Regions from separate parts of the Clostridium sp. B9 genome, predicted to be linked through region 2. Evidence: riboswitches for the same ligand, from Rfam matches in the RefSeq annotation. Region 2 holds a riboswitch; each other region holds the start of a gene.
What was found. Region 2 has a riboswitch for S-adenosylmethionine ahead of ACQZHJ_RS17410 (O-acetylhomoserine aminocarboxypropyltransferase/cysteine synthase family protein). Riboswitches for the same ligand answer to the same signal wherever they lie in the genome.
Positions count from the first base shown of each region.

Region 1: another riboswitch for S-adenosylmethionine. It lies ahead of ACQZHJ_RS15865 (Na+/H+ antiporter NhaC family protein); the one in region 2 lies ahead of ACQZHJ_RS17410 (O-acetylhomoserine aminocarboxypropyltransferase/cysteine synthase family protein).
Region 3: another riboswitch for S-adenosylmethionine. It lies ahead of metK (methionine adenosyltransferase); the one in region 2 lies ahead of ACQZHJ_RS17410 (O-acetylhomoserine aminocarboxypropyltransferase/cysteine synthase family protein).

Region 1 covers NZ_JBNWKA010000003.1:3,534,528-3,540,683, forward strand. Annotated here, with positions in the region: gene ACQZHJ_RS15850 (anti-sigma factor domain-containing protein) at 1-799, opposite strand, end outside; gene ACQZHJ_RS15855 (class D sortase) at 862-1,515, opposite strand; gene ispF (2-C-methyl-D-erythritol 2,4-cyclodiphosphate synthase) at 1,878-2,354, shown strand; gene ACQZHJ_RS15865 (Na+/H+ antiporter NhaC family protein) at 2,491-3,810, opposite strand; SAM riboswitch class I at 3,913-4,076, opposite strand; gene ACQZHJ_RS15870 (pyridoxamine kinase) at 4,166-5,008, opposite strand; tRNA gene ACQZHJ_RS15875 (tRNA-Lys) at 5,263-5,338, opposite strand; tRNA gene ACQZHJ_RS15880 (tRNA-Gly) at 5,401-5,474, opposite strand; tRNA gene ACQZHJ_RS15885 (tRNA-Gln) at 5,538-5,612, opposite strand; tRNA gene ACQZHJ_RS15890 (tRNA-Arg) at 5,616-5,692, opposite strand; gene ACQZHJ_RS15895 (hypothetical protein) at 5,799-6,156, opposite strand, start outside.
Region 2 covers NZ_JBNWKA010000003.1:3,848,827-3,854,982, reverse strand. Annotated here, with positions in the region: gene ACQZHJ_RS17430 (N-6 DNA methylase) at 1-997, shown strand, start outside; gene msrA (peptide-methionine (S)-S-oxide reductase MsrA) at 994-1,467, opposite strand; gene ACQZHJ_RS17420 (sugar O-acetyltransferase) at 1,489-2,079, opposite strand; gene ACQZHJ_RS17415 (staygreen family protein) at 2,216-3,013, shown strand; SAM riboswitch class I at 3,107-3,215, shown strand; gene ACQZHJ_RS17410 (O-acetylhomoserine aminocarboxypropyltransferase/cysteine synthase family protein) at 3,348-4,634, shown strand; gene ACQZHJ_RS17405 (homoserine O-acetyltransferase/O-succinyltransferase family protein) at 4,635-5,501, shown strand; gene ACQZHJ_RS17400 (homoserine dehydrogenase) at 5,536-6,156, shown strand, end outside.
Region 3 covers NZ_JBNWKA010000003.1:3,341,134-3,347,289, forward strand. Annotated here, with positions in the region: partial or broken gene recD2 (SF1B family DNA helicase RecD2) at 1-766, opposite strand, end outside; gene nagA (N-acetylglucosamine-6-phosphate deacetylase) at 904-2,040, shown strand; partial or broken gene metK (methionine adenosyltransferase) at 2,170-3,346, opposite strand; SAM riboswitch class I at 3,609-3,715, opposite strand; tRNA gene ACQZHJ_RS14795 (tRNA-Tyr) at 3,791-3,876, opposite strand; tRNA gene ACQZHJ_RS14800 (tRNA-Thr) at 3,882-3,957, opposite strand; tRNA gene ACQZHJ_RS14805 (tRNA-Tyr) at 3,985-4,070, opposite strand; tRNA gene ACQZHJ_RS14810 (tRNA-Thr) at 4,076-4,151, opposite strand; tRNA gene ACQZHJ_RS14815 (tRNA-Val) at 4,173-4,248, opposite strand; tRNA gene ACQZHJ_RS14820 (tRNA-Tyr) at 4,253-4,338, opposite strand; tRNA gene ACQZHJ_RS14825 (tRNA-Thr) at 4,344-4,419, opposite strand; gene ACQZHJ_RS14830 (hypothetical protein) at 4,606-5,271, opposite strand; gene yyaC (spore protease YyaC) at 5,376-5,906, shown strand; gene mreB (rod shape-determining protein MreB) at 5,945-6,156, opposite strand, start outside.

The DNA of each region.
Region 1 (6,156 bases), 310 kb from region 2:
ATTTATAGTTATCTAAATCTAATTCCGTTACTAATATTCTTCCTTTTTCAGTAGGAGAATAACTATAAACTACTCTATCAAATCTATTTAATCCTAATTTCACCTTAGAAGTTCCTTGTATTAAAATAGTAGTTTCTTGTTGCTTATAGATATATGTATATCCTCCAATAAGTACAGCTAATATTAATATTGTACTTACTATTATTTTTCTATAATGCTTTAAAGTCTTCTTTTCCTTACCAGAAAGCTCTTCTCCAACTTTATCTTCACATCTTGTTTTTATTCTTACAAATTGACCATCCTTAGTCATTATTATAGTACTTTTTTTGCCCTCTTTAATGACTAAACCTTTATAAATAACCTCTTCTCCATTAGAACCCTTTATAACTGCAAGAGCTTCTAAATCCTTAAAAGTTATATTTAAGTATGTTGCCAAATTGGTATAGTCAGCACTATATAGTAAAATCATATATGCAATTATATAGTCTGACCATTTAACTATCTTTTCATTACTAAATCCAGTTTTTTTGGCTATAACTTTTGTACTTAGTTCTCTTCTATTTAGAATCTTTCTTAAGAGAACCTCCTCATCTACCAAGTAATATGCTATGTTAAGTATTAAATTTCTTTCTTCAATATTATAAAATTCAGAAGTTAAATTTTTAATATCAACTTTAAAACTTCTTAGCTCCTTTAAGAAAACAGAAATTTCTTTTTTCAAAGCAGCCTTATCTAAATTCTTTTTAATATTTCTACTTGAAAAAATATACTTATCTCGTCTGAAAGTTACTTCACTCACCTTCTCCAAACTCCTTTATTTATATATTTTACAAAAAATAAGACTAAGGCAAAAACCCAGTCTTATTCTACTAATTTTCCTTTTACTATTACTCTATTCTTAGCATCAATAGTACATGTAACTATAGTCATAGTGGCATCATCAGTTGGATTTAAAGCCTCTGTTTCACTTGGAGTAACTTGATACATATCAGTTACTTCATAAGTATATTTCTTACCATTATAAGTTACATAAACCTTGTCCCCTTTTTCAAGCTTATCAATTTCTTTAAAAGCTTCTCCAAAGTAAGACATTCTATGACCAGCTATTGCAAAATTACCTTTTTCACCTGGCATTGGCGCTCCTGGAAAGTGTCCAACAACATATTTTATGTCTTCATATCTAACACCTTCTATTATTCCTATTTCTAAATCAATCTTAGGAATACTTAATATACCAATCCCATCACCCTCTTCAAGTTTGGCTTTTGAAGGTTTTTTAGTACTTGCTTCTTCTGCATTAGCATTAAGTTTTTCTTTCGCTGTTCCCTCTTCATTCAACTTAGCATCTTCTTGTTCTTCACCCTCAGGAACATCAAAAGTTAAGCTTTTAAAACTTTCTAATACAGCCTGTTGTTGCTTATAAGTATCGTATCTCATCCAAATGGTTACACCTATAAGACCTACTCCAACAACAATCAGAAAAATTCCTAGAATATTTCTAATTTTTCCCCACACTTCTCAATACACCCTTTCTATTTAATTTTGCCCTTTTATTATACCATAGCACATATTATATCTATATAAAATTTTAAGAGGTATAATATATCTTTTACAATTATTTGATTTATGCCCATAAACTAATTTTACTTTAATATAATACTGCTTTTGTTACAAACAAATTTTCTTTTTTAATGTAACTTAATAAATCTCATATCAAAATATAATATATTAGACTTTGATATGAGATTTATAATTCTATATAATTAATCATAAAGTATTTTATTTAACGCTCTGTTTTAAACCGTTGTTACTTTCTAGATATAATTAGAAATCAACACTCACTTAAAACAAAGCCATATTTTAAAGAGGTGATTAAGATGAGAATAGGTATGGGGTACGATGTACATAAACTTGTTGAAAAAAGAGATTTAATCCTTGGAGGAGTTAAAATCCCTTATGAAAAAGGGCTTTTAGGTCACTCTGATGCAGATGTTTTATTACATGCTATTATGGATTCACTTTTAGGAGCTTCTGCCCTTGGTGATATAGGTAAGCACTTCCCAGATACTGATCCCAAATATAAAGGTGCAGATAGCATAAAATTACTAGAGTTTGTTGGTGAACTTTTATATAAAAATAATTATAAAATCTCAAATATAGATGCAACAATAATAGCTCAAAGACCTAAGATGGCTCCGCATATTCCTAAAATGAGAGAAAATATAGCTAAAGCATTAAAAATAGATTTAGATCAAATAAATGTTAAAGCTACAACAGAAGAAGGTCTTGGCTTCACTGGTTCAGGTGAAGGTATATCTTCTCAAAGTATTTGTCTTATAACTAAACAAATATAAAATAAGACTATGTTTTAAATCAACACTTACTTAAAACATAATCTAAAATAAAAAACTGTGGATAAGATTGCCCCAAATCTTATCCACAGTTTTTTCCATATATAATTATCCCCTTTAAGTGCTTATTGCTATAAAATTATTGAGTTACTGCAACATCTAAGTCAGCACTTGGTACTGTAACTTCTTTCTTTTGGAAAAATGCTATAAATATTATTGCACTTATTCCCATTAAGTAAGGATAGAATAAAAATTTCATTATTTCAAATGAAGTTAATCCAGTTAAAGCTGCTGCTGACATTAATTGTGCTCCATAAGGTATTATTCCTTGAACAGAACATGAAAACATATCTAATATTCCTGCAACTCTTTTTGAATCTAAATTATACTTATCTGAAATATCTTTAGCTAAAGGTCCTACTGTTACTATAGCTATAGTGTTATTAGCTGTACATGCATCAACTAAACTTACTAATAAACCAACACCAAATTCTGCCCCTCTTTTGCCATTAATCCTCTTAGTAACTAAATTTAACACATAATCTATTCCGCCATTCTCTTTTATAATTTCAACAATTCCCCCAATTATTATTGAAATTAATATAAGTTCACTCATTCCAGCAACCCCAGCTGAAATTGAATCAAAGAATATTTTAATACTCATAGATCCTGTTAAAAATCCTATTCCACCAGCTAAAACTATTCCACCTGATAATATAGCTATTACATTAACCCCCATTAATGCTGCTACTAATATTCCTAAGTAAGGTACAACCTTTATTAAACTATACTCATAGTTTCCAGCCATAGAAACATCTGCTCCACTTCCTAGGAAAGCATAAGCTATTACAACTAAGATTGCTGCTGGTAAAACAACTTTAAAATTGACCTTAAATTTATCTCTCATTTCACACCCTTGAGTTTTAGTAGCTGCTATTGTTGTATCAGAAATCATTGATAGATTGTCCCCAAACATTGCTCCACCGACTACTGCTCCAACAATCAAAGGTAATCCTATATTTGTTTTTTCTGCTATCCCCATAGCTATTGGTGCTATAGCAGCTATTGTTCCCATTGATGTTCCTAAGGATATAGCTATAAATGATGCTATTAGGAATATACCTGCTATAAGTATGTTTTGAGGTAATATTGATAATCCTAAATTAACAGTTGATTCAACTGCTCCCATATTCTTTGCTACTTCTGCAAAAGCGCCTGCTAATATAAATATTAGACACATTAAAATTATATTACTGTTTCCAGCCCCCTTACAAAAAGTCTCTATATTCTTCTCAATTCCATTCTTTCTATTCATGAAAATACCAACTAAAGCTGCTATTATTCCTGGAACTAAAACAGATACTGAGTAAAAATCCTTCATCAAAATTGAAGTTCCTAAATAGATTGCTACAAAAATTATTAATGGTAATAATGCTGAAAATTTACCTTCTTTTTTCATTTTCTCTCCTCCTAATCTATTTAATAAACCTATCTTTATTTATCCTACAAAATAAAAAAACTCCTATCCTTAGATAGAAGTTATTATTCTTACAGATTCGTTTTCTTATCTCTCAGTTTCTACCGCAGGATTTAGCACCGCTATAAATCTTTGCACAACAAAATATTACTGAATCTAAACTTTTTAAAATCAGTATAGTTTAACCGCAAAGAATTACCGGTTGCTGGGTTTCACAGGGCCAGTCCCTCCACCTCTCTTGATAAGATTTATTAAATTTTATTTTCTAAATAGTATCATGCTACTTTTTCAATGTCAATGATATTTTGCACTTTTTAACATTTTATTCATTTAATGATTATTTGTTTACTAATTTATATAATAAGCTTTCTAAAGCTATTCCTTCATTTGGTGGATAGTCAAATTGTTCACTATATTCAATAGCTTCAGCTATAAAATCACAAGCTTTTCCCAGAGATTCTTCTATAGATTCGCCTCTTAATACTCCACCAATTAAAAGTGAAGCAAAAGCATCTCCAGTTCCGCAATAAAAAGCATCTATTTTTTTATGAGAATATGTGTAAAACATATTTTCCTCTTTATCATAAAGAACAGTATCAATATATTCTTTTCCTTTTATGCTAGGAACACTTGTTATTATGCTTATTTTAGGACCTAATTTACTCAAAGAAATTAAGAAATCTTTTACTTCTTCCTTAGTTAAATCCTCTTTGTATTCTCTTCCTAAAAGTAAAGTAGCCTCTGTTATATTTGGAGTTATTATATCTGCACTTTTTATTAAGATTCGCATCTCATCAATCATTTTTTCATCCATTCCATCATATAACTTTCCGTTATCAGCCATAACTGGATCTATAACCACTAAAGTATCATTTTCTTTAAAATCTTTTATAAAATCCTCAACAAATTTAACTTGCTTTGGATCTGCTAAATATCCACTATATATACATTGAAAATCTAAATTTAGTTTTTTCCAATGATTTTTTGTTTCATATATAAAATCACTTAATCCTCTAATAGCTGGTTTTCCAAATCCATCTGTATGCGTTGATAATACTGCAGTAGGAAGTGGACAAACTTGATTTCCCATTGAAGATAATATAGGAATTATAGTTGCCAAAGCTGCTCTTCCATAACATGAAATATCATGTATTGCAGCTACCTTCTTCATTGGTCTCATATATTTATCTCCCTTCAAATATCCACAAAAATTTTATTCTTTAATATTATATTGTTTACTTAAAGTTATATCAAATGTATCGATTCTATTATATCCCCTTCAAAGTTATGTCTTAAGATATAACTGAAAATAACTACTCACTTAAAATAAAATATTATTGAAAATTAGATGTTATTTCATAAAAAGATCTATATAACTTTATCTAAAGTAATATCTTTTTATAAAAAAAAGCATCGCTTAAGTTAAGCGATGCTTGGTGCACCATCAGGGATTCGAACCCTGGACTCCCTGATTAAGAGTCAGGTGCTCTACCAACTGAGCTAATGGTGCATATTTACTTTTATTTAACTTCTTAACTATTATTGAATAAATTTACAGTCATAGTTAAAAAATGGAGCGGGTACCGGGAATCGAACCCGGGTATCCAGCTTGGAAGGCTGGTGTTCTACCATTGAACTACACCCGCTTAGTATGTTTATATATTAACATATTGTTAATATATTGTCAACAAGTTTTTCCATAAAAAATTTGGCTGGGATAGCAGGATTCGAACCTGCGAATGACGGAGTCAAAGTCCGTTGCCTTACCGCTTGGCGATATCCCAGTATGGTGTACCTTAAGGGATTCGAACCCCTGACCCACGGCTTAGAAGGCCGTTGCTCTATCCAGCTGAGCTAAAGATACAAACTTGAATCAACAAAAATTATTATACATATTTCTTTTTAATATGTCAACATTTTTTTATATTATTTTTATAATTTTATTTTAATTAATACTAAGCGTGTTGATTTTAAACAACATCTTCCAAATATTTGAATAATACTTTTTTAAATATTGCTTCATCTTCTTTATTTTTATGAGCATTAGCACATACTTTAAACCATTCTTCAGCAGTCATTCCTATAGTTTCTTCATAGCATTTCTCACAATCAGTTTGTAAATTAGTATCAACAACGAATTTTCCTAATTGTTCAGCATTATTAAAAACTTTTATATATAAAAATTCATCGTCATCTCCAAGCCAGTTGTTGTTAAATCTACTACAAAAGATTCTTAACTTTCTCATTCCATTATCAGCACTTAACCCATTTATTTTTTTTAAGGCTGCAATATCATTTTTCATTTTCTTCTTATCTTCTTCACTAGCT
Region 2 (6,156 bases):
ACTTATAACTCATGACTCATTTTTCTCAGCAAAGAACCATAAATCACTTAGGAAAAAAATAATAGATGAATGTTCAATAGAAGAAATAACTATGTGCCCAAGAGAACTTTTTCATAATCAGGGAGCTGATGTTAGAACAAGCATAGTTATTTTAAGAAAAGGAAAGAAATATCAAAAAAAAGTAATTGTGAATAATAGGGCTAAATCAATGTGTGAGTTTAGAGAATTACTTAAAAAGAATTTAGAGGGAGAGTATAGTGAGAATTTATATGGAATTGATGAAATTATCCTAAATGGCAAGAAAGATAATTTAGAATTTCTCATAGAATGTCCAAAAGATATAAGAAGGCTTTTTAATAACATTAGATTAGGAGAATGCTTTAAGTGTGTAACTGGTATATCTACAGGAAATGATAAAAAATATTTATCTAAAAATAAAGAGGGAGTTTTTAATATACCTTTTTATAAGAATCCAGGTAAAGATAAATTTTATACAGAAAGAGTTATTTACTTGCATGAAGATTTTTTGAACATAGAAAAGAATGTTGAAAACTTTAATGTTAGAAATAAAAAATTACTATATAAGCCTGGGTTAACATGTTCATCAATTGGAATTGAGTTTGCAGCTTGTATATTGCCAAAGGGAGCAACATTTGGTGTGAACCCTAATATAATATGTGAAACAGAGGATATGTGGTGGCTTTTAGCCTATCTAAATTCATCCTTAGTGACTTATATGGTTAGAGGGGCTTTGATAAGAAGCAACATGATAACTTCAGGATATGTATCTAGAATTCCACTCTTAGACTTTAAGGATAAAGAAAAAGAAGAACTTCGGGTTTTAGCTCAGAAAGCCTATAAAAATAGACGAGCTAATTTAACAATAGCTTATGAGCTAAGTTGTATAGATAATATAGTCAGTCATGCCGCTAAAATATCAAAGGACTCCGAAGAGTTTATATTAACTTTTAAAAAGAATTTAGTTCATGCAACTTAATCTAATCTTATGTGGCAATAACCATTAGGATTCTTTTTAAGATATTTTTGATGATACTCTTCTGCTTTATAATAATTCTCAAGTGGTTTAACTTCTGTTACAACCTTTTTTGAATAGAATTTTTGAATGTTTTCTTTACTTTCTAAGATTTCATTTAAGTCAGAAGAGTCAACATAATAAATACCTGTTCTATATTGACTACCAACATCATTACCTTGTTTATTTAATGATGTTGGATCTATTATAGTCCAAAATTCATTTAATAAAGAAGTTAGTGGTAAGATGGTTTCATCGTAAGTAACTGCACAAACTTCAGCAAAATAAGTATTTTTAGTACAGATTTCCTCGTAAGTAGGATTTTCTGTACGACCATTTGCATATCCAACTTCTGTAGCTACAATTCCATTTATTCTTGATAGAAATTCTTCTACTCCCCAGAAGCACCCGCCTCCAAGCACTATTTTTTTCATTAGATTTACCCTCCAAAATAGTTATCCTTGAACTTTAATTTCTTTTATAATTCTTGCTGGATTCCCACCTACTAAAACATTGTCAGGGACATCTTTAGTAACTACAGCTCCAGAAGCTACAACTACGTTATTTCCTATGTTTACACCAGGGTTTATAGTTGAATGTCCACCTATCCAAACATTATTACCTATTGTTATTGGTTTACCAAATTCAGTTTTCAACCTTTCAATAGGATCTAATGGGTGAGTTGCAGTATATAAATGAACTCCAGGAGCTAAGAAACAATTTTCTCCTATAGTTATTTTACAAACATCAAGCATTACACAATCAAAATTTGCATAAAAATTATTTCCTACTGAGATGTTATAGCCATAGTCACATTTGAAGTTTGGTTCTATATAAATACTTTCTCCAGTTGAACCAAATAAATTCTTTAATATAAGACTTCTCTCTTCAAAAGTCTTGTCCATTTCTTCAATATTATCAGGAAGATTTAAATTATTAAATTTTTGAAATAAAACCCTAGCCTTAAATCTATCTCTAACTAATTCAGTATCTCCAGGGTTATAAGGTAATCCGTTTATCATTTTTTCTTTTTCTGTCATTACCATAAAGCACTCTCCTTTGTAGTATTATTCTCAAGTTAATTCTACCAATAAGGAAAATTTTTTTCATTAGCTTATCATAAATATAATCAAATATTCATATAATTAATGGCTAATAGTATTATTTTTGAGGTGTTAGGTTATGTTTAATCCTAGAAGGTTAAGTGTTGAGTTTAGAACAGGGATTACAGATGAAAAGCCTGTAGAGGGAAGAAAATATACATTGACTCATTGTGATGAAACTGGAGAATTATTTCTCACAGTTGCGTTGACATATGCATATGATAAGATAAATTCAATGAAAAGAGACGAAGTTTTTGGAGAATGGAAGAGAGTAGATAAAAGATTTATATTTAAGATATATGTTTATGTAGATGGAAATGGTGGAAAAGCTGATGCTGCAAAAAGAGAAAGAATTTTTAGAAAAGAGTTACCACTTGCTTTATCTGCTATAAAGTATGGAGATAGAAAATTCTTAGAAGACAATAAGAATTTATTAGATAGTCCTATAATAGTTAGATTTATATCAGCTTATGATGAGTTTAATAAGATTGAGAATTATGGAACATTCAGAAATTATAATATAAGAGTTGATGAAACTCGTTTAGAAGGTAATGAGACTAAAGAAGAGCTTTATAAGCAAGAAAGTATTCTAGACGATAATGATCCATTTATAAACACTTTCATAGTAACTATTTTAAATCCTTATATTAAAGAGGAAGTAGTTAAGCTTTATGAGAAAGATGTTTACTATTGTTTAAAGGATGTTGAGCTGTTAGAGGTTGCTAAGATGGATACTGAAAACAAATGTGAAATGAATTATAAAGCATATGTTGGAGTAAAAGTCGGAGAAAATCAGCCACTATATAATAATTTTATAATTGAATTTTTTATTACACCTACTGGCATTTTGACAAAGAGTGTTAAAAATCCTAGATAAAAAAACTTTAATGATTTAATTAGTGGATAATATTGAATTTAGTGATTTAATACATTATAATTGGTTTAAAATTAAAAAATCGTGTTTATACATCTTTTATTAAGAATGGTGGAGGGACTGGCCCGATGAAGCCTAGCAACAGCTGATTATCATAAATCAGAATTGTGCTAAATCCTGCAGGAATAATCCTGAGAGATAAGAGATTATAGGTATATTTGTGTAGTTTTTTATTATGCATTTACAGCTATTTCTTTATCTTTTGGATAGGGAAATAGCTTTTTTATTTGGGGATATAATTTTAAAAGATGTATTAAATAAAAGGGGGCATTTAATAATGGGTAACAATTTTAGTAAAGAAACATTATGTATAAGGGGCGGGTTTAATCCTGATTCAGGAGATCCAGTAACTCAACCTTTAGTTCAAAGTACATCTTATAAATTTGAAAACTGTGATCAAGTTGCGAATCTTTTTGACTTAAAGGAAGCAGGGCATATATACACTAGAATAAGTAATCCTACAGTTAGTAATTTAGAAGAAAAGTTTGTAAGTCTAGAAGGTGGAGTTGGCGCAGTTTGTGTATCTTCAGGTCAATCAGCTACTTTACTAGCAGTTTTGAATATTTGTAAGGCTGGTGAACATATAGTAGTTCTATCAACTGTTTATGGAGGAACATTCAATCTTTTAGGAGTGACTTTAAAAAATTGGGGGATTGAAACAACATTTATATCACCAGACTGTAGTGAAGGTGAATTAAATGAAAGTATTAAAGATAATACAAAACTTATACTTGGAGAGAGCTTAGGAAATCCATCCTTAAGAGTTTTAGATATGAAAAAATTCTCTAAAGTTGCAAAGAAAAGAGAAATACCAATAGTGATAGATAATACTGTTGCAACACCTTACCTATTCAATCCTTTTGAACATGGAGCTAATGTTGTGGTTCATTCAACAAGTAAATATTCAGATGGTCACTCTCTGGCATTAGGAGGAATAATAGTTGATGGAGGTAATTTTAATTGGGAAAATGGAAAATTTCCATGTCTAGTAGAACCTGATGAGAGTTATCATGGAGTTAAATATGTTGAAACTTTTGGAAATGCTGCATATATAACTAAACTAAGAGTTACACTACTTAGAGACTTAGGATGCACAATTAGTCCATTTAATGCATATTTAACTAATATTGGATTAGAAACTCTTCATCTGAGAATGGAGAGACATAGTTCAAATGCATTGGCATTAGCAAAATATTTAGAGCGTAATGATAATGTTACTTGGGTTGATTATCCACTATTAGAATCTCATAAGGATTATGAATTTGCTAAAGAGTATTTAGTTAAAGGGGCATCTGGACTATTATCTTTTGGAATAAAAGGTGGTATAGAGGCAGCAAAGAAATTTATAGATAATCTAAAGTTAGCTCAATTAGTTGTTCATTTAGGTGATGTTAGAACAACCCTTCTTCATCCAGCTAGTACAACTCATAGACAATTATCTTCAGAAGATCTTGTTAAGGCTGGGGTTACAGAGGATTTAATAAGAGTTTCAGTTGGAATAGAAGGAATAGATGATATTATAAATGATTTTGAGCAAGCTTTTAATAAATTAGGTGATGAGTAAATGAGTTTATATTTAAAAACTTTGGAGCTAGAAGGAATCAAAACTTTAAACTCTAAGGAAATCTTTCTACAAAATGAGGCATATGATAATAAAAAACGAATTGGAATACTAAACTTAATGCCATTAAAAGGAGAGACCGAGGGGCATATATTAAAAATGTTATTAAGTTCTAAGGAAGAAATATTTGTTGATTTTATAAGGATTAAATCTCATAAATCAAAGCTTACATCACAGGAATATTTGAATAAAAATTATAGTACTTTTAATGAGCTTAAGAATAAATTGGATGGAGTTATAATAACAGGAGCACCACTAGAAACTTTAGAATTTAATGATATTTCATATAAAAATGAGTTAAGAGAAATAATTGAGTTTCTAAAGAATAATAAGCGACCAACCTTCTATATTTGTTGGGGTGCGCAAATGGCTTTGAATTATATTTATGGGGTTAGAAAAATCAATGTTAATAGTAAAATATTTGGGGTATTTTCTCATGAGGTTTTATTAGAAAATGAAATTTTAAAGGGTATAGAAAATGGTTTTAAATGTCCTCATTCAAGGCATTCAACCTTATGCAAAGAAGATATTATAAAAGATTCAAGGCTTAGGGTTTTAGCTGAAAGTGAAATAGGAGAGTATAGCTTATTAAAAGGAAGCTATAATGATTATTATGTTTTGGGGCACTTAGAATATGATAAGGAAGTTTTAAAGAATGAGTATCTAAGAGATAAGAATAAAGGGGCAAATATAGAACTTCCTAGAAATTATTTCCTGGGGAATAATATAGAAAATGAAATTATATTTTCTTGGGAAGAAACAGGAAAAAGAATATATAAAAACTGGATTAATTTTGTGAAAAATAATTAAAGCAATAAGTAATATTCTAAGGGGGATTTATTTTATGAAGAATATAAAGATAGCTTTGCTTGGCCTAGGTAATGTTGGTAGTGGGGTTTGGAAGATATTTAATGCTAACAAAGAAGAGATTGTTAAAAGGTCAGGATATAATATTGAGATTAGTAAGGTATTAGTTAGAAATATCGATAAGCCAAGATTAGTTGATGTTCCCAAAGAACTTTTGACAACAGATTATAATGAAATTTTAAGCAACGATGATATAAAGATAGTTGTTGAATTGATGGGTGGAATAGAACCAGCAAAGGAATATATAATTAAAGCAATGAGAAGCAAAAAGCATATAGTAACAGCAAATAAGATGCTATTAGCAATACAAGGTGATGAACTTTATGAGATTGCAGATGAAGAAGGGGTAGGATTGAATTACGAGGCCAGTGTAGCTGGAGGAATTCCAATAATAGCAGGCATAAATGAGAGCCTGACTGCAAATAAGATAGAAAGTCTCTATGGAATTATAAATGGAACAACAAATTATATTTTAACTAAGATGCAGTTTGAAGGAGCTAGCTTTGAAGATGCTTTAAAAGAAGCTCAAGAGAAAGGATATGCAGAGGCTGATCCAACTTCGGATGTTGAGGGATACGATGCTCAGTATAAATTATCT
Region 3 (6,156 bases), 510 kb from region 2:
CATTTTTTATATTTTCATCTATTATTTTTTCATCAACAGTTAAAACATTACTTGCTTCTTTAAGAAGTTCTTCCTTTGGCATAAATGTGTGTCCATTAGCACAGAATTCATTTATTACATATCTTATTCCACTTTGAATTCTAAATGGAGAATCAACTTCTATCCCTAGACTCCTAGCTATTTTATCTGACGTTTTGAATCCTATTCCTGATATTTCATCACACAAAACATATGGATTATTTTTAACAGTTTCAACTGCGCCTGCTCCATATTTCTTATATATTTTTAAACACTGATTTACACTTAAGCCATGAGTTTGAAGGAATATTGTTATATTTTTAAGTTCACTCTGTTCTCTGTAAGACTCAATAACAGTATCAAGCTTTTTCTTTCCTATTCCCTCTATTTCTTTTAATCTCTCTATATGATTATCTAAAATATTTAATGTATCTGCTCCAAACTTTTTAACAATTTTTTTTGCAGTAACAGGACCTATTCCTTGTATTATTCCAGAAGATAAATACTTCTCTATACCTGCTTCTGAAGTTGGTAATATTTCCTCACACTCTTCTACCTTAAATTGTTTTCCAAACTGAGAATGATTTACCCAGTTTCCTGTTATTTTTAAATTCTGTCCTTCCTTTATGTGTGGAAGAACTCCTACTATTGTATGAATATTATTATTTTCTCTAAATTTTATTACTGTATACCCTGTATCAGAGCTCTTAAATACTATACTTTCAACTATTCCATTTAATACTTCCATATTACCTCCAAAAAGGTTTCTCTTAAATTGTTATTACTATTAATTATATCACAATTGTTAATTTTAAATCATAAACTTTATTTTGTTGACTTGGTGAAGTGAAAATCTTAATATTAATATTGAGGAAGGTGATTCGTATGTTAATAAAAAATTGTAATATAGTATATTTGGATAGAATTGAAGCTGGAAATATACTTATTGAAAACGGAAAGATAAAAGCTATAAATCCAGTAGAAGAAACTAATTGTGAAGTATTAGATGGACAAGGTTTATTCCTATCTCCTGGATTTATAGATGTTCATATACACGGAGCTGGTGGACACGATACTATGGATGGTACTTTTGATGCTATAAACGAAATTTCAAAAGTTATAGTTAAACATGGTACTACTTCATTCTTACCAACAACAATGACAGTTGCTGCTGAAGATGTATGCCAATCAATGAAAGCTATACACAAAGCAAAAACTGAAGGAACTGACGGTGCTAATGTTTTAGGTGCTCACTTAGAAGGTCCATTCATAAGTCCAAGTGCTATAGGTGCACAAAACCCTGATTTCCTAATACCTCCAACAAAAGAGAACTTTTATAAGTTAGTTGGAGAGCATGAAGACGATGTTGTTTCAATAACTCTTGCTCCAGAAATAGATGGTGCTAAAGAACTTACTAAATTCTTAAGCGAAAAAGGAATAGTAGTTTCAATGGGACACACTAAAGCAAATTATGAAGAAGCTATGGAAGGAATCAAGTGTGGATGCTCACATGCTACTCACTTATTCAATGCTATGACTCCATTTACTCATAGAGAACCTGGTGTTGTAGGTGCTGTTTTTGATAGTGAAATAACTACTGAAACAATATCAGATGGTATTCATATAGCATATCCAAGTTTAAGAGTAGCTTATAAACAAAAAGGAACAGATAAGATGTTATTAATAACTGATGCTATGATGGCTTGTTGTATGCCTGATGGAATGTACTCACTAGGCGGTCAAGATGTTGAAGTTAAAAATGGAGCTGCGAGACTATTGACTGGTTCATTAGCAGGTTCTATCTTAACTTTAGATGTTGCAGTTAAGAACATATTCAACAATACAGACTATCCACTAAACGAAGTTATTAAAATGGCTACTTATAACGGAGCTAGACACTGTAAAGTAAATGACAGAAAAGGATTAATCAAAGAAGGCTACGACGCTGACTTAATACTTTTCGATGAAAACATAGATATCAAATATGTAATAGTTAACGGAAAACTAGTTCACCAAGCATAGAAAAAAATACCTACTAGATTAATTTCTAGTAGGTATTTTTCTATTTCGCTTTATTTTTAAATCACATAAACTTCAATTAATAATATATAAAGAACCAACTAAGGAATTCTTAATTGGTTCTTCTATATATTAAAGATTTTTCTTTATTTCTTCAACTTTATTTAAGTTTTCCCATGGAAGTTCAACATCTGTTCTTCCGAAATGTCCATAAGCAGCTGTTTGCTTGTAGATTGGTCTTCTTAAATCTAAGTCTCTTATTATAGCTCCTGGTCTTAAATCAAATACTTTGTTTATTATATTAACTATTTCAGCATCTGATATTTTTCCTGTTCCAAAAGTATCTACGATTATTGATACAGGCTTAGCAACACCTATTGCATATGCAACTTGAACTTCTAACTTATCTGCAACACCTGCAGCAACTAAGTTCTTAGCTACCCATCTAGCTGCGTAAGCTGCTGATCTATCAACCTTAGTTGGGTCTTTTCCTGAGAAAGCACCACCACCGTGTCTTCCATATCCACCGTAAGTATCAACTATAATTTTTCTTCCTGTTAATCCAGCATCCCCTTGAGGTCCCTCCAATAACGAATCTTCCTGTTGGGTTAATGTAGTACTTAGTTTCTTCATCTAATAACTCAGCTGGTATAACAGCTTTTATAACATGCTCCATTAAATCCTCTTGAATTTGCTCTTGAGTAACTTCTGGTCCATGTTGAGTAGATATTACTATAGCATCTATTCTAACTGGTTTATTATCTTCATACTCAACTGTAACTTGAGTTTTTCCATCTGGTCTTAAGTAAGGTAAAGTTCCGTTCTTTCTTACTTCTGTTAATCTTCTTGATAATCTATGAGCCATAGCGATTGGAGCTGGCATAAATTCTTCTGTTTCATTTGTAGCAAAACCAAACATCATACCTTGGTCTCCTGCTCCAACAGCGTCTATGTCAATTTTCTCACCTTCTCTTGACTCTAGAGCCTCATCAACCCCCATAGCTATATCTGAAGATTGCTCATCTATTGTAGTCATAACTGAACAAGTTTCACAGTCAAATCCATATTTAGCTCTGTCATAACCAATTTCTCTAATTGTTTCTCTTGCTATCTTAGGAATATCAACATAACAATTAGTTGTTATTTCTCCCATAACCATTACTAATCCTGTAGTAACAGCTGTCTCACAAGCAACTCTTGCATTTGGATCTTTATCAAATATAGCATCTAAAACTGCATCTGAAATTTGATCACATATTTTATCTGGATGTCCTTCTGTAACTGATTCTGATGTAAATAATCTTTTCATGTTTATATCGCTATTCTAACGTCTTTAGAATAGCTTATTCACCCCTTTCATATATCTTTTATTTAAAAACCCTAAATATTCTTACTAATTCATAAATTATTCTATCCAATTATTTAAAACAATATCTCTAATTAAACTGTCTAATAAAAACCATAATTTAATGCGCGCTGTTAAAAAATATTTTTTTATTAAACAAAAAAATCTCTTCTTAATCCTTTTATAGATTTAAGAAGAGATTCTAGTTATACACTAAATTTATCTTCTCTCATCTTGTAAAGAATTTTCTTTACCGGAATTGGCACCGTGGTGATTGCTCACTGGTTGCCGGGTTTCATAGGGCCTTGTTCCCTCCACCTCTCTGGATAAGAGTATATAAATACTAAATATTCTATTTTAATTCGATATTATTTTAAATAAAGAGACACTTTGATAAGTGTCTCTTGCTGGTGGTGGAAGAAGGATTCGAACCTTCGAAGTCGTCCGACAACAGATTTACAGTCTGCCCCCTTTGGCCACTCGGGAATTCCACCACATTTGGAGCTGATGATCGGACTTGAACCGATAACCTGCTGATTACAAGTCAGCTGCTCTGCCAATTGAGCCACACCAGCATAGTGTTTAATATTTTATTTTATAAATGGTGGTGGAAGAAGGATTCGAACCTTCGAAGTCGTCCGACAACAGATTTACAGTCTGCCCCCTTTGGCCACTCGGGAATTCCACCACTTGTGGAGCTGATGATCGGACTTGAACCGATAACCTGCTGATTACAAGTCAGCTGCTCTGCCAATTGAGCCACACCAGCACATTTATTAAATTTATTTAATGGTGGTCGCAACAGGGATCGAACCTGTGACCCCCTGCTTGTAAGGCAGGTGCTCTCCCAGCTGAGCTATGCGACCTTATTGGTGGTGGAAGAAGGATTCGAACCTTCGAAGTCGTCCGACAACAGATTTACAGTCTGCCCCCTTTGGCCACTCGGGAATTCCACCACTTATGGAGCTGATGATCGGACTTGAACCGATAACCTGCTGATTACAAGTCAGCTGCTCTGCCAATTGAGCCACACCAGCGCATTTATTTTTTTCTGTCGTTTTGGCTCACCGCCAATCGACAAGACTTAGTATATATTGTTACGCTGTTTATTTCAAACTTAATTTAAGGCCATTTAAAGCTATTATGTTAACTTATTTTTAATTTACTTTTAATTTCTATTATTTACTCCATTTTGCACTAGTTATTATTTTGCTTTATTTATATTAAATATTGTTCTCTATTAACTCAATATTAATATATGGATTCATTACTTCTTTAATGAGATTATAATCATCATCATCCAATTTATTCTTTAATATCTTAAATATATCTACTGCAGCACCTAATTCATCACTTCTTTTTACATGTTCTAACAAAACTCCATAATCTACAATACTTAAATTTTTAGCTATTGATAAAAGTTTTAATTTATCACTTCTCTTTATTCTTGAAGGTATAGAAAATTTATCTACCTTAAATACTTCTAAACTCTCCTCCTCTTCTTCTAAGGAATAATTACCTTTATTAGAGTAATCTCCTTCCACATCATTTATAATATATTCTCTATCTTTATTTACCTTAGATTTATTATTTATCTCATCGCCACTTTCCTCTTTATCAATTATATCTTTCCTGTTACTACTATCTTTTTCTAAATCATTATTTTCAGTTTCATTATCAATATCTCTAACATTTTCACTAATTATATTTTTCTCTATTTCTTTTATTATTCTATCTGTGTCTAATTCTTGTTCTACAAATTCATTTTTTAATTTTCCATCATTAATTTCTTTACTTAAATTAAATCTTGCGCTTGTACTCCAAAACATAATTCCAACTGTTACTGTTGTTAAAAATAAGATTACAAAAGTGAAAAACCTCTTATTCATTTAAGACCACCTCCTGTCTTAATAATTGCCTTTTAAAATCTTTTTTATACTCCTCTTTAATATTTACTCATTTACTCTCATATACTTTATCAGGAGGTGAGATATTGAAAAAAATTAAAACCTATTATGAAAATTATTTGGCTTATTATGAAATATCAAACTTTTTAAAAGATCATATTAATGAAAAAACATTAATAGTGTGTATAGGAACAGATAAATGTATAGGTGATTGCTTAGGTCCTTTAGTTGGAACACTCTTGAAGAAAAAGTTTTTTCCACTTGAGGTACTTGGAACATTAGATTCACCAATACATGCTTTAAACCTTGATAAGAAAATAACAGAAATATTAAAAAAATATCCTGATCATCATATAATCGCAATAGATGCCTGTTTAGGAGATTCTAAATCAATAGGAGAAATCCATACACGAAATGAACCAATTCATCCTGGAAAGGGTGTTGGCAAATCTCTAAGAAGTGTTGGAGATGCTTCAATAATAGCAATTGTTGATTCTTCTGAAAATATAGATTCTTTCACAAGCAGACCAATTAGACTTAACTTTATAATGGACATGTCTAACGTTATAGTTGATGCACTAATTCATGCTTATTACTTAGCTATGAAAAAAAAATAACCATATATCTCTTAAATATAAGAGATATATGGTTATTTTTATTCATCTATTAATTTAACCTCTAAGTCATCCATACTTAAATTTATTTTTTCAAATGTTTTTAGTACTTTTCCAGTACCTTCAGCAACACAATCTACAGCATCATCTGCTATACGAACCGTAACTCCAGTTCTCTCTTCTATAAACTTATCCAATCCATTTAAAAGCGAACCTCCACCAGTCATCAGAATACCTTCTTCAATTATATCCG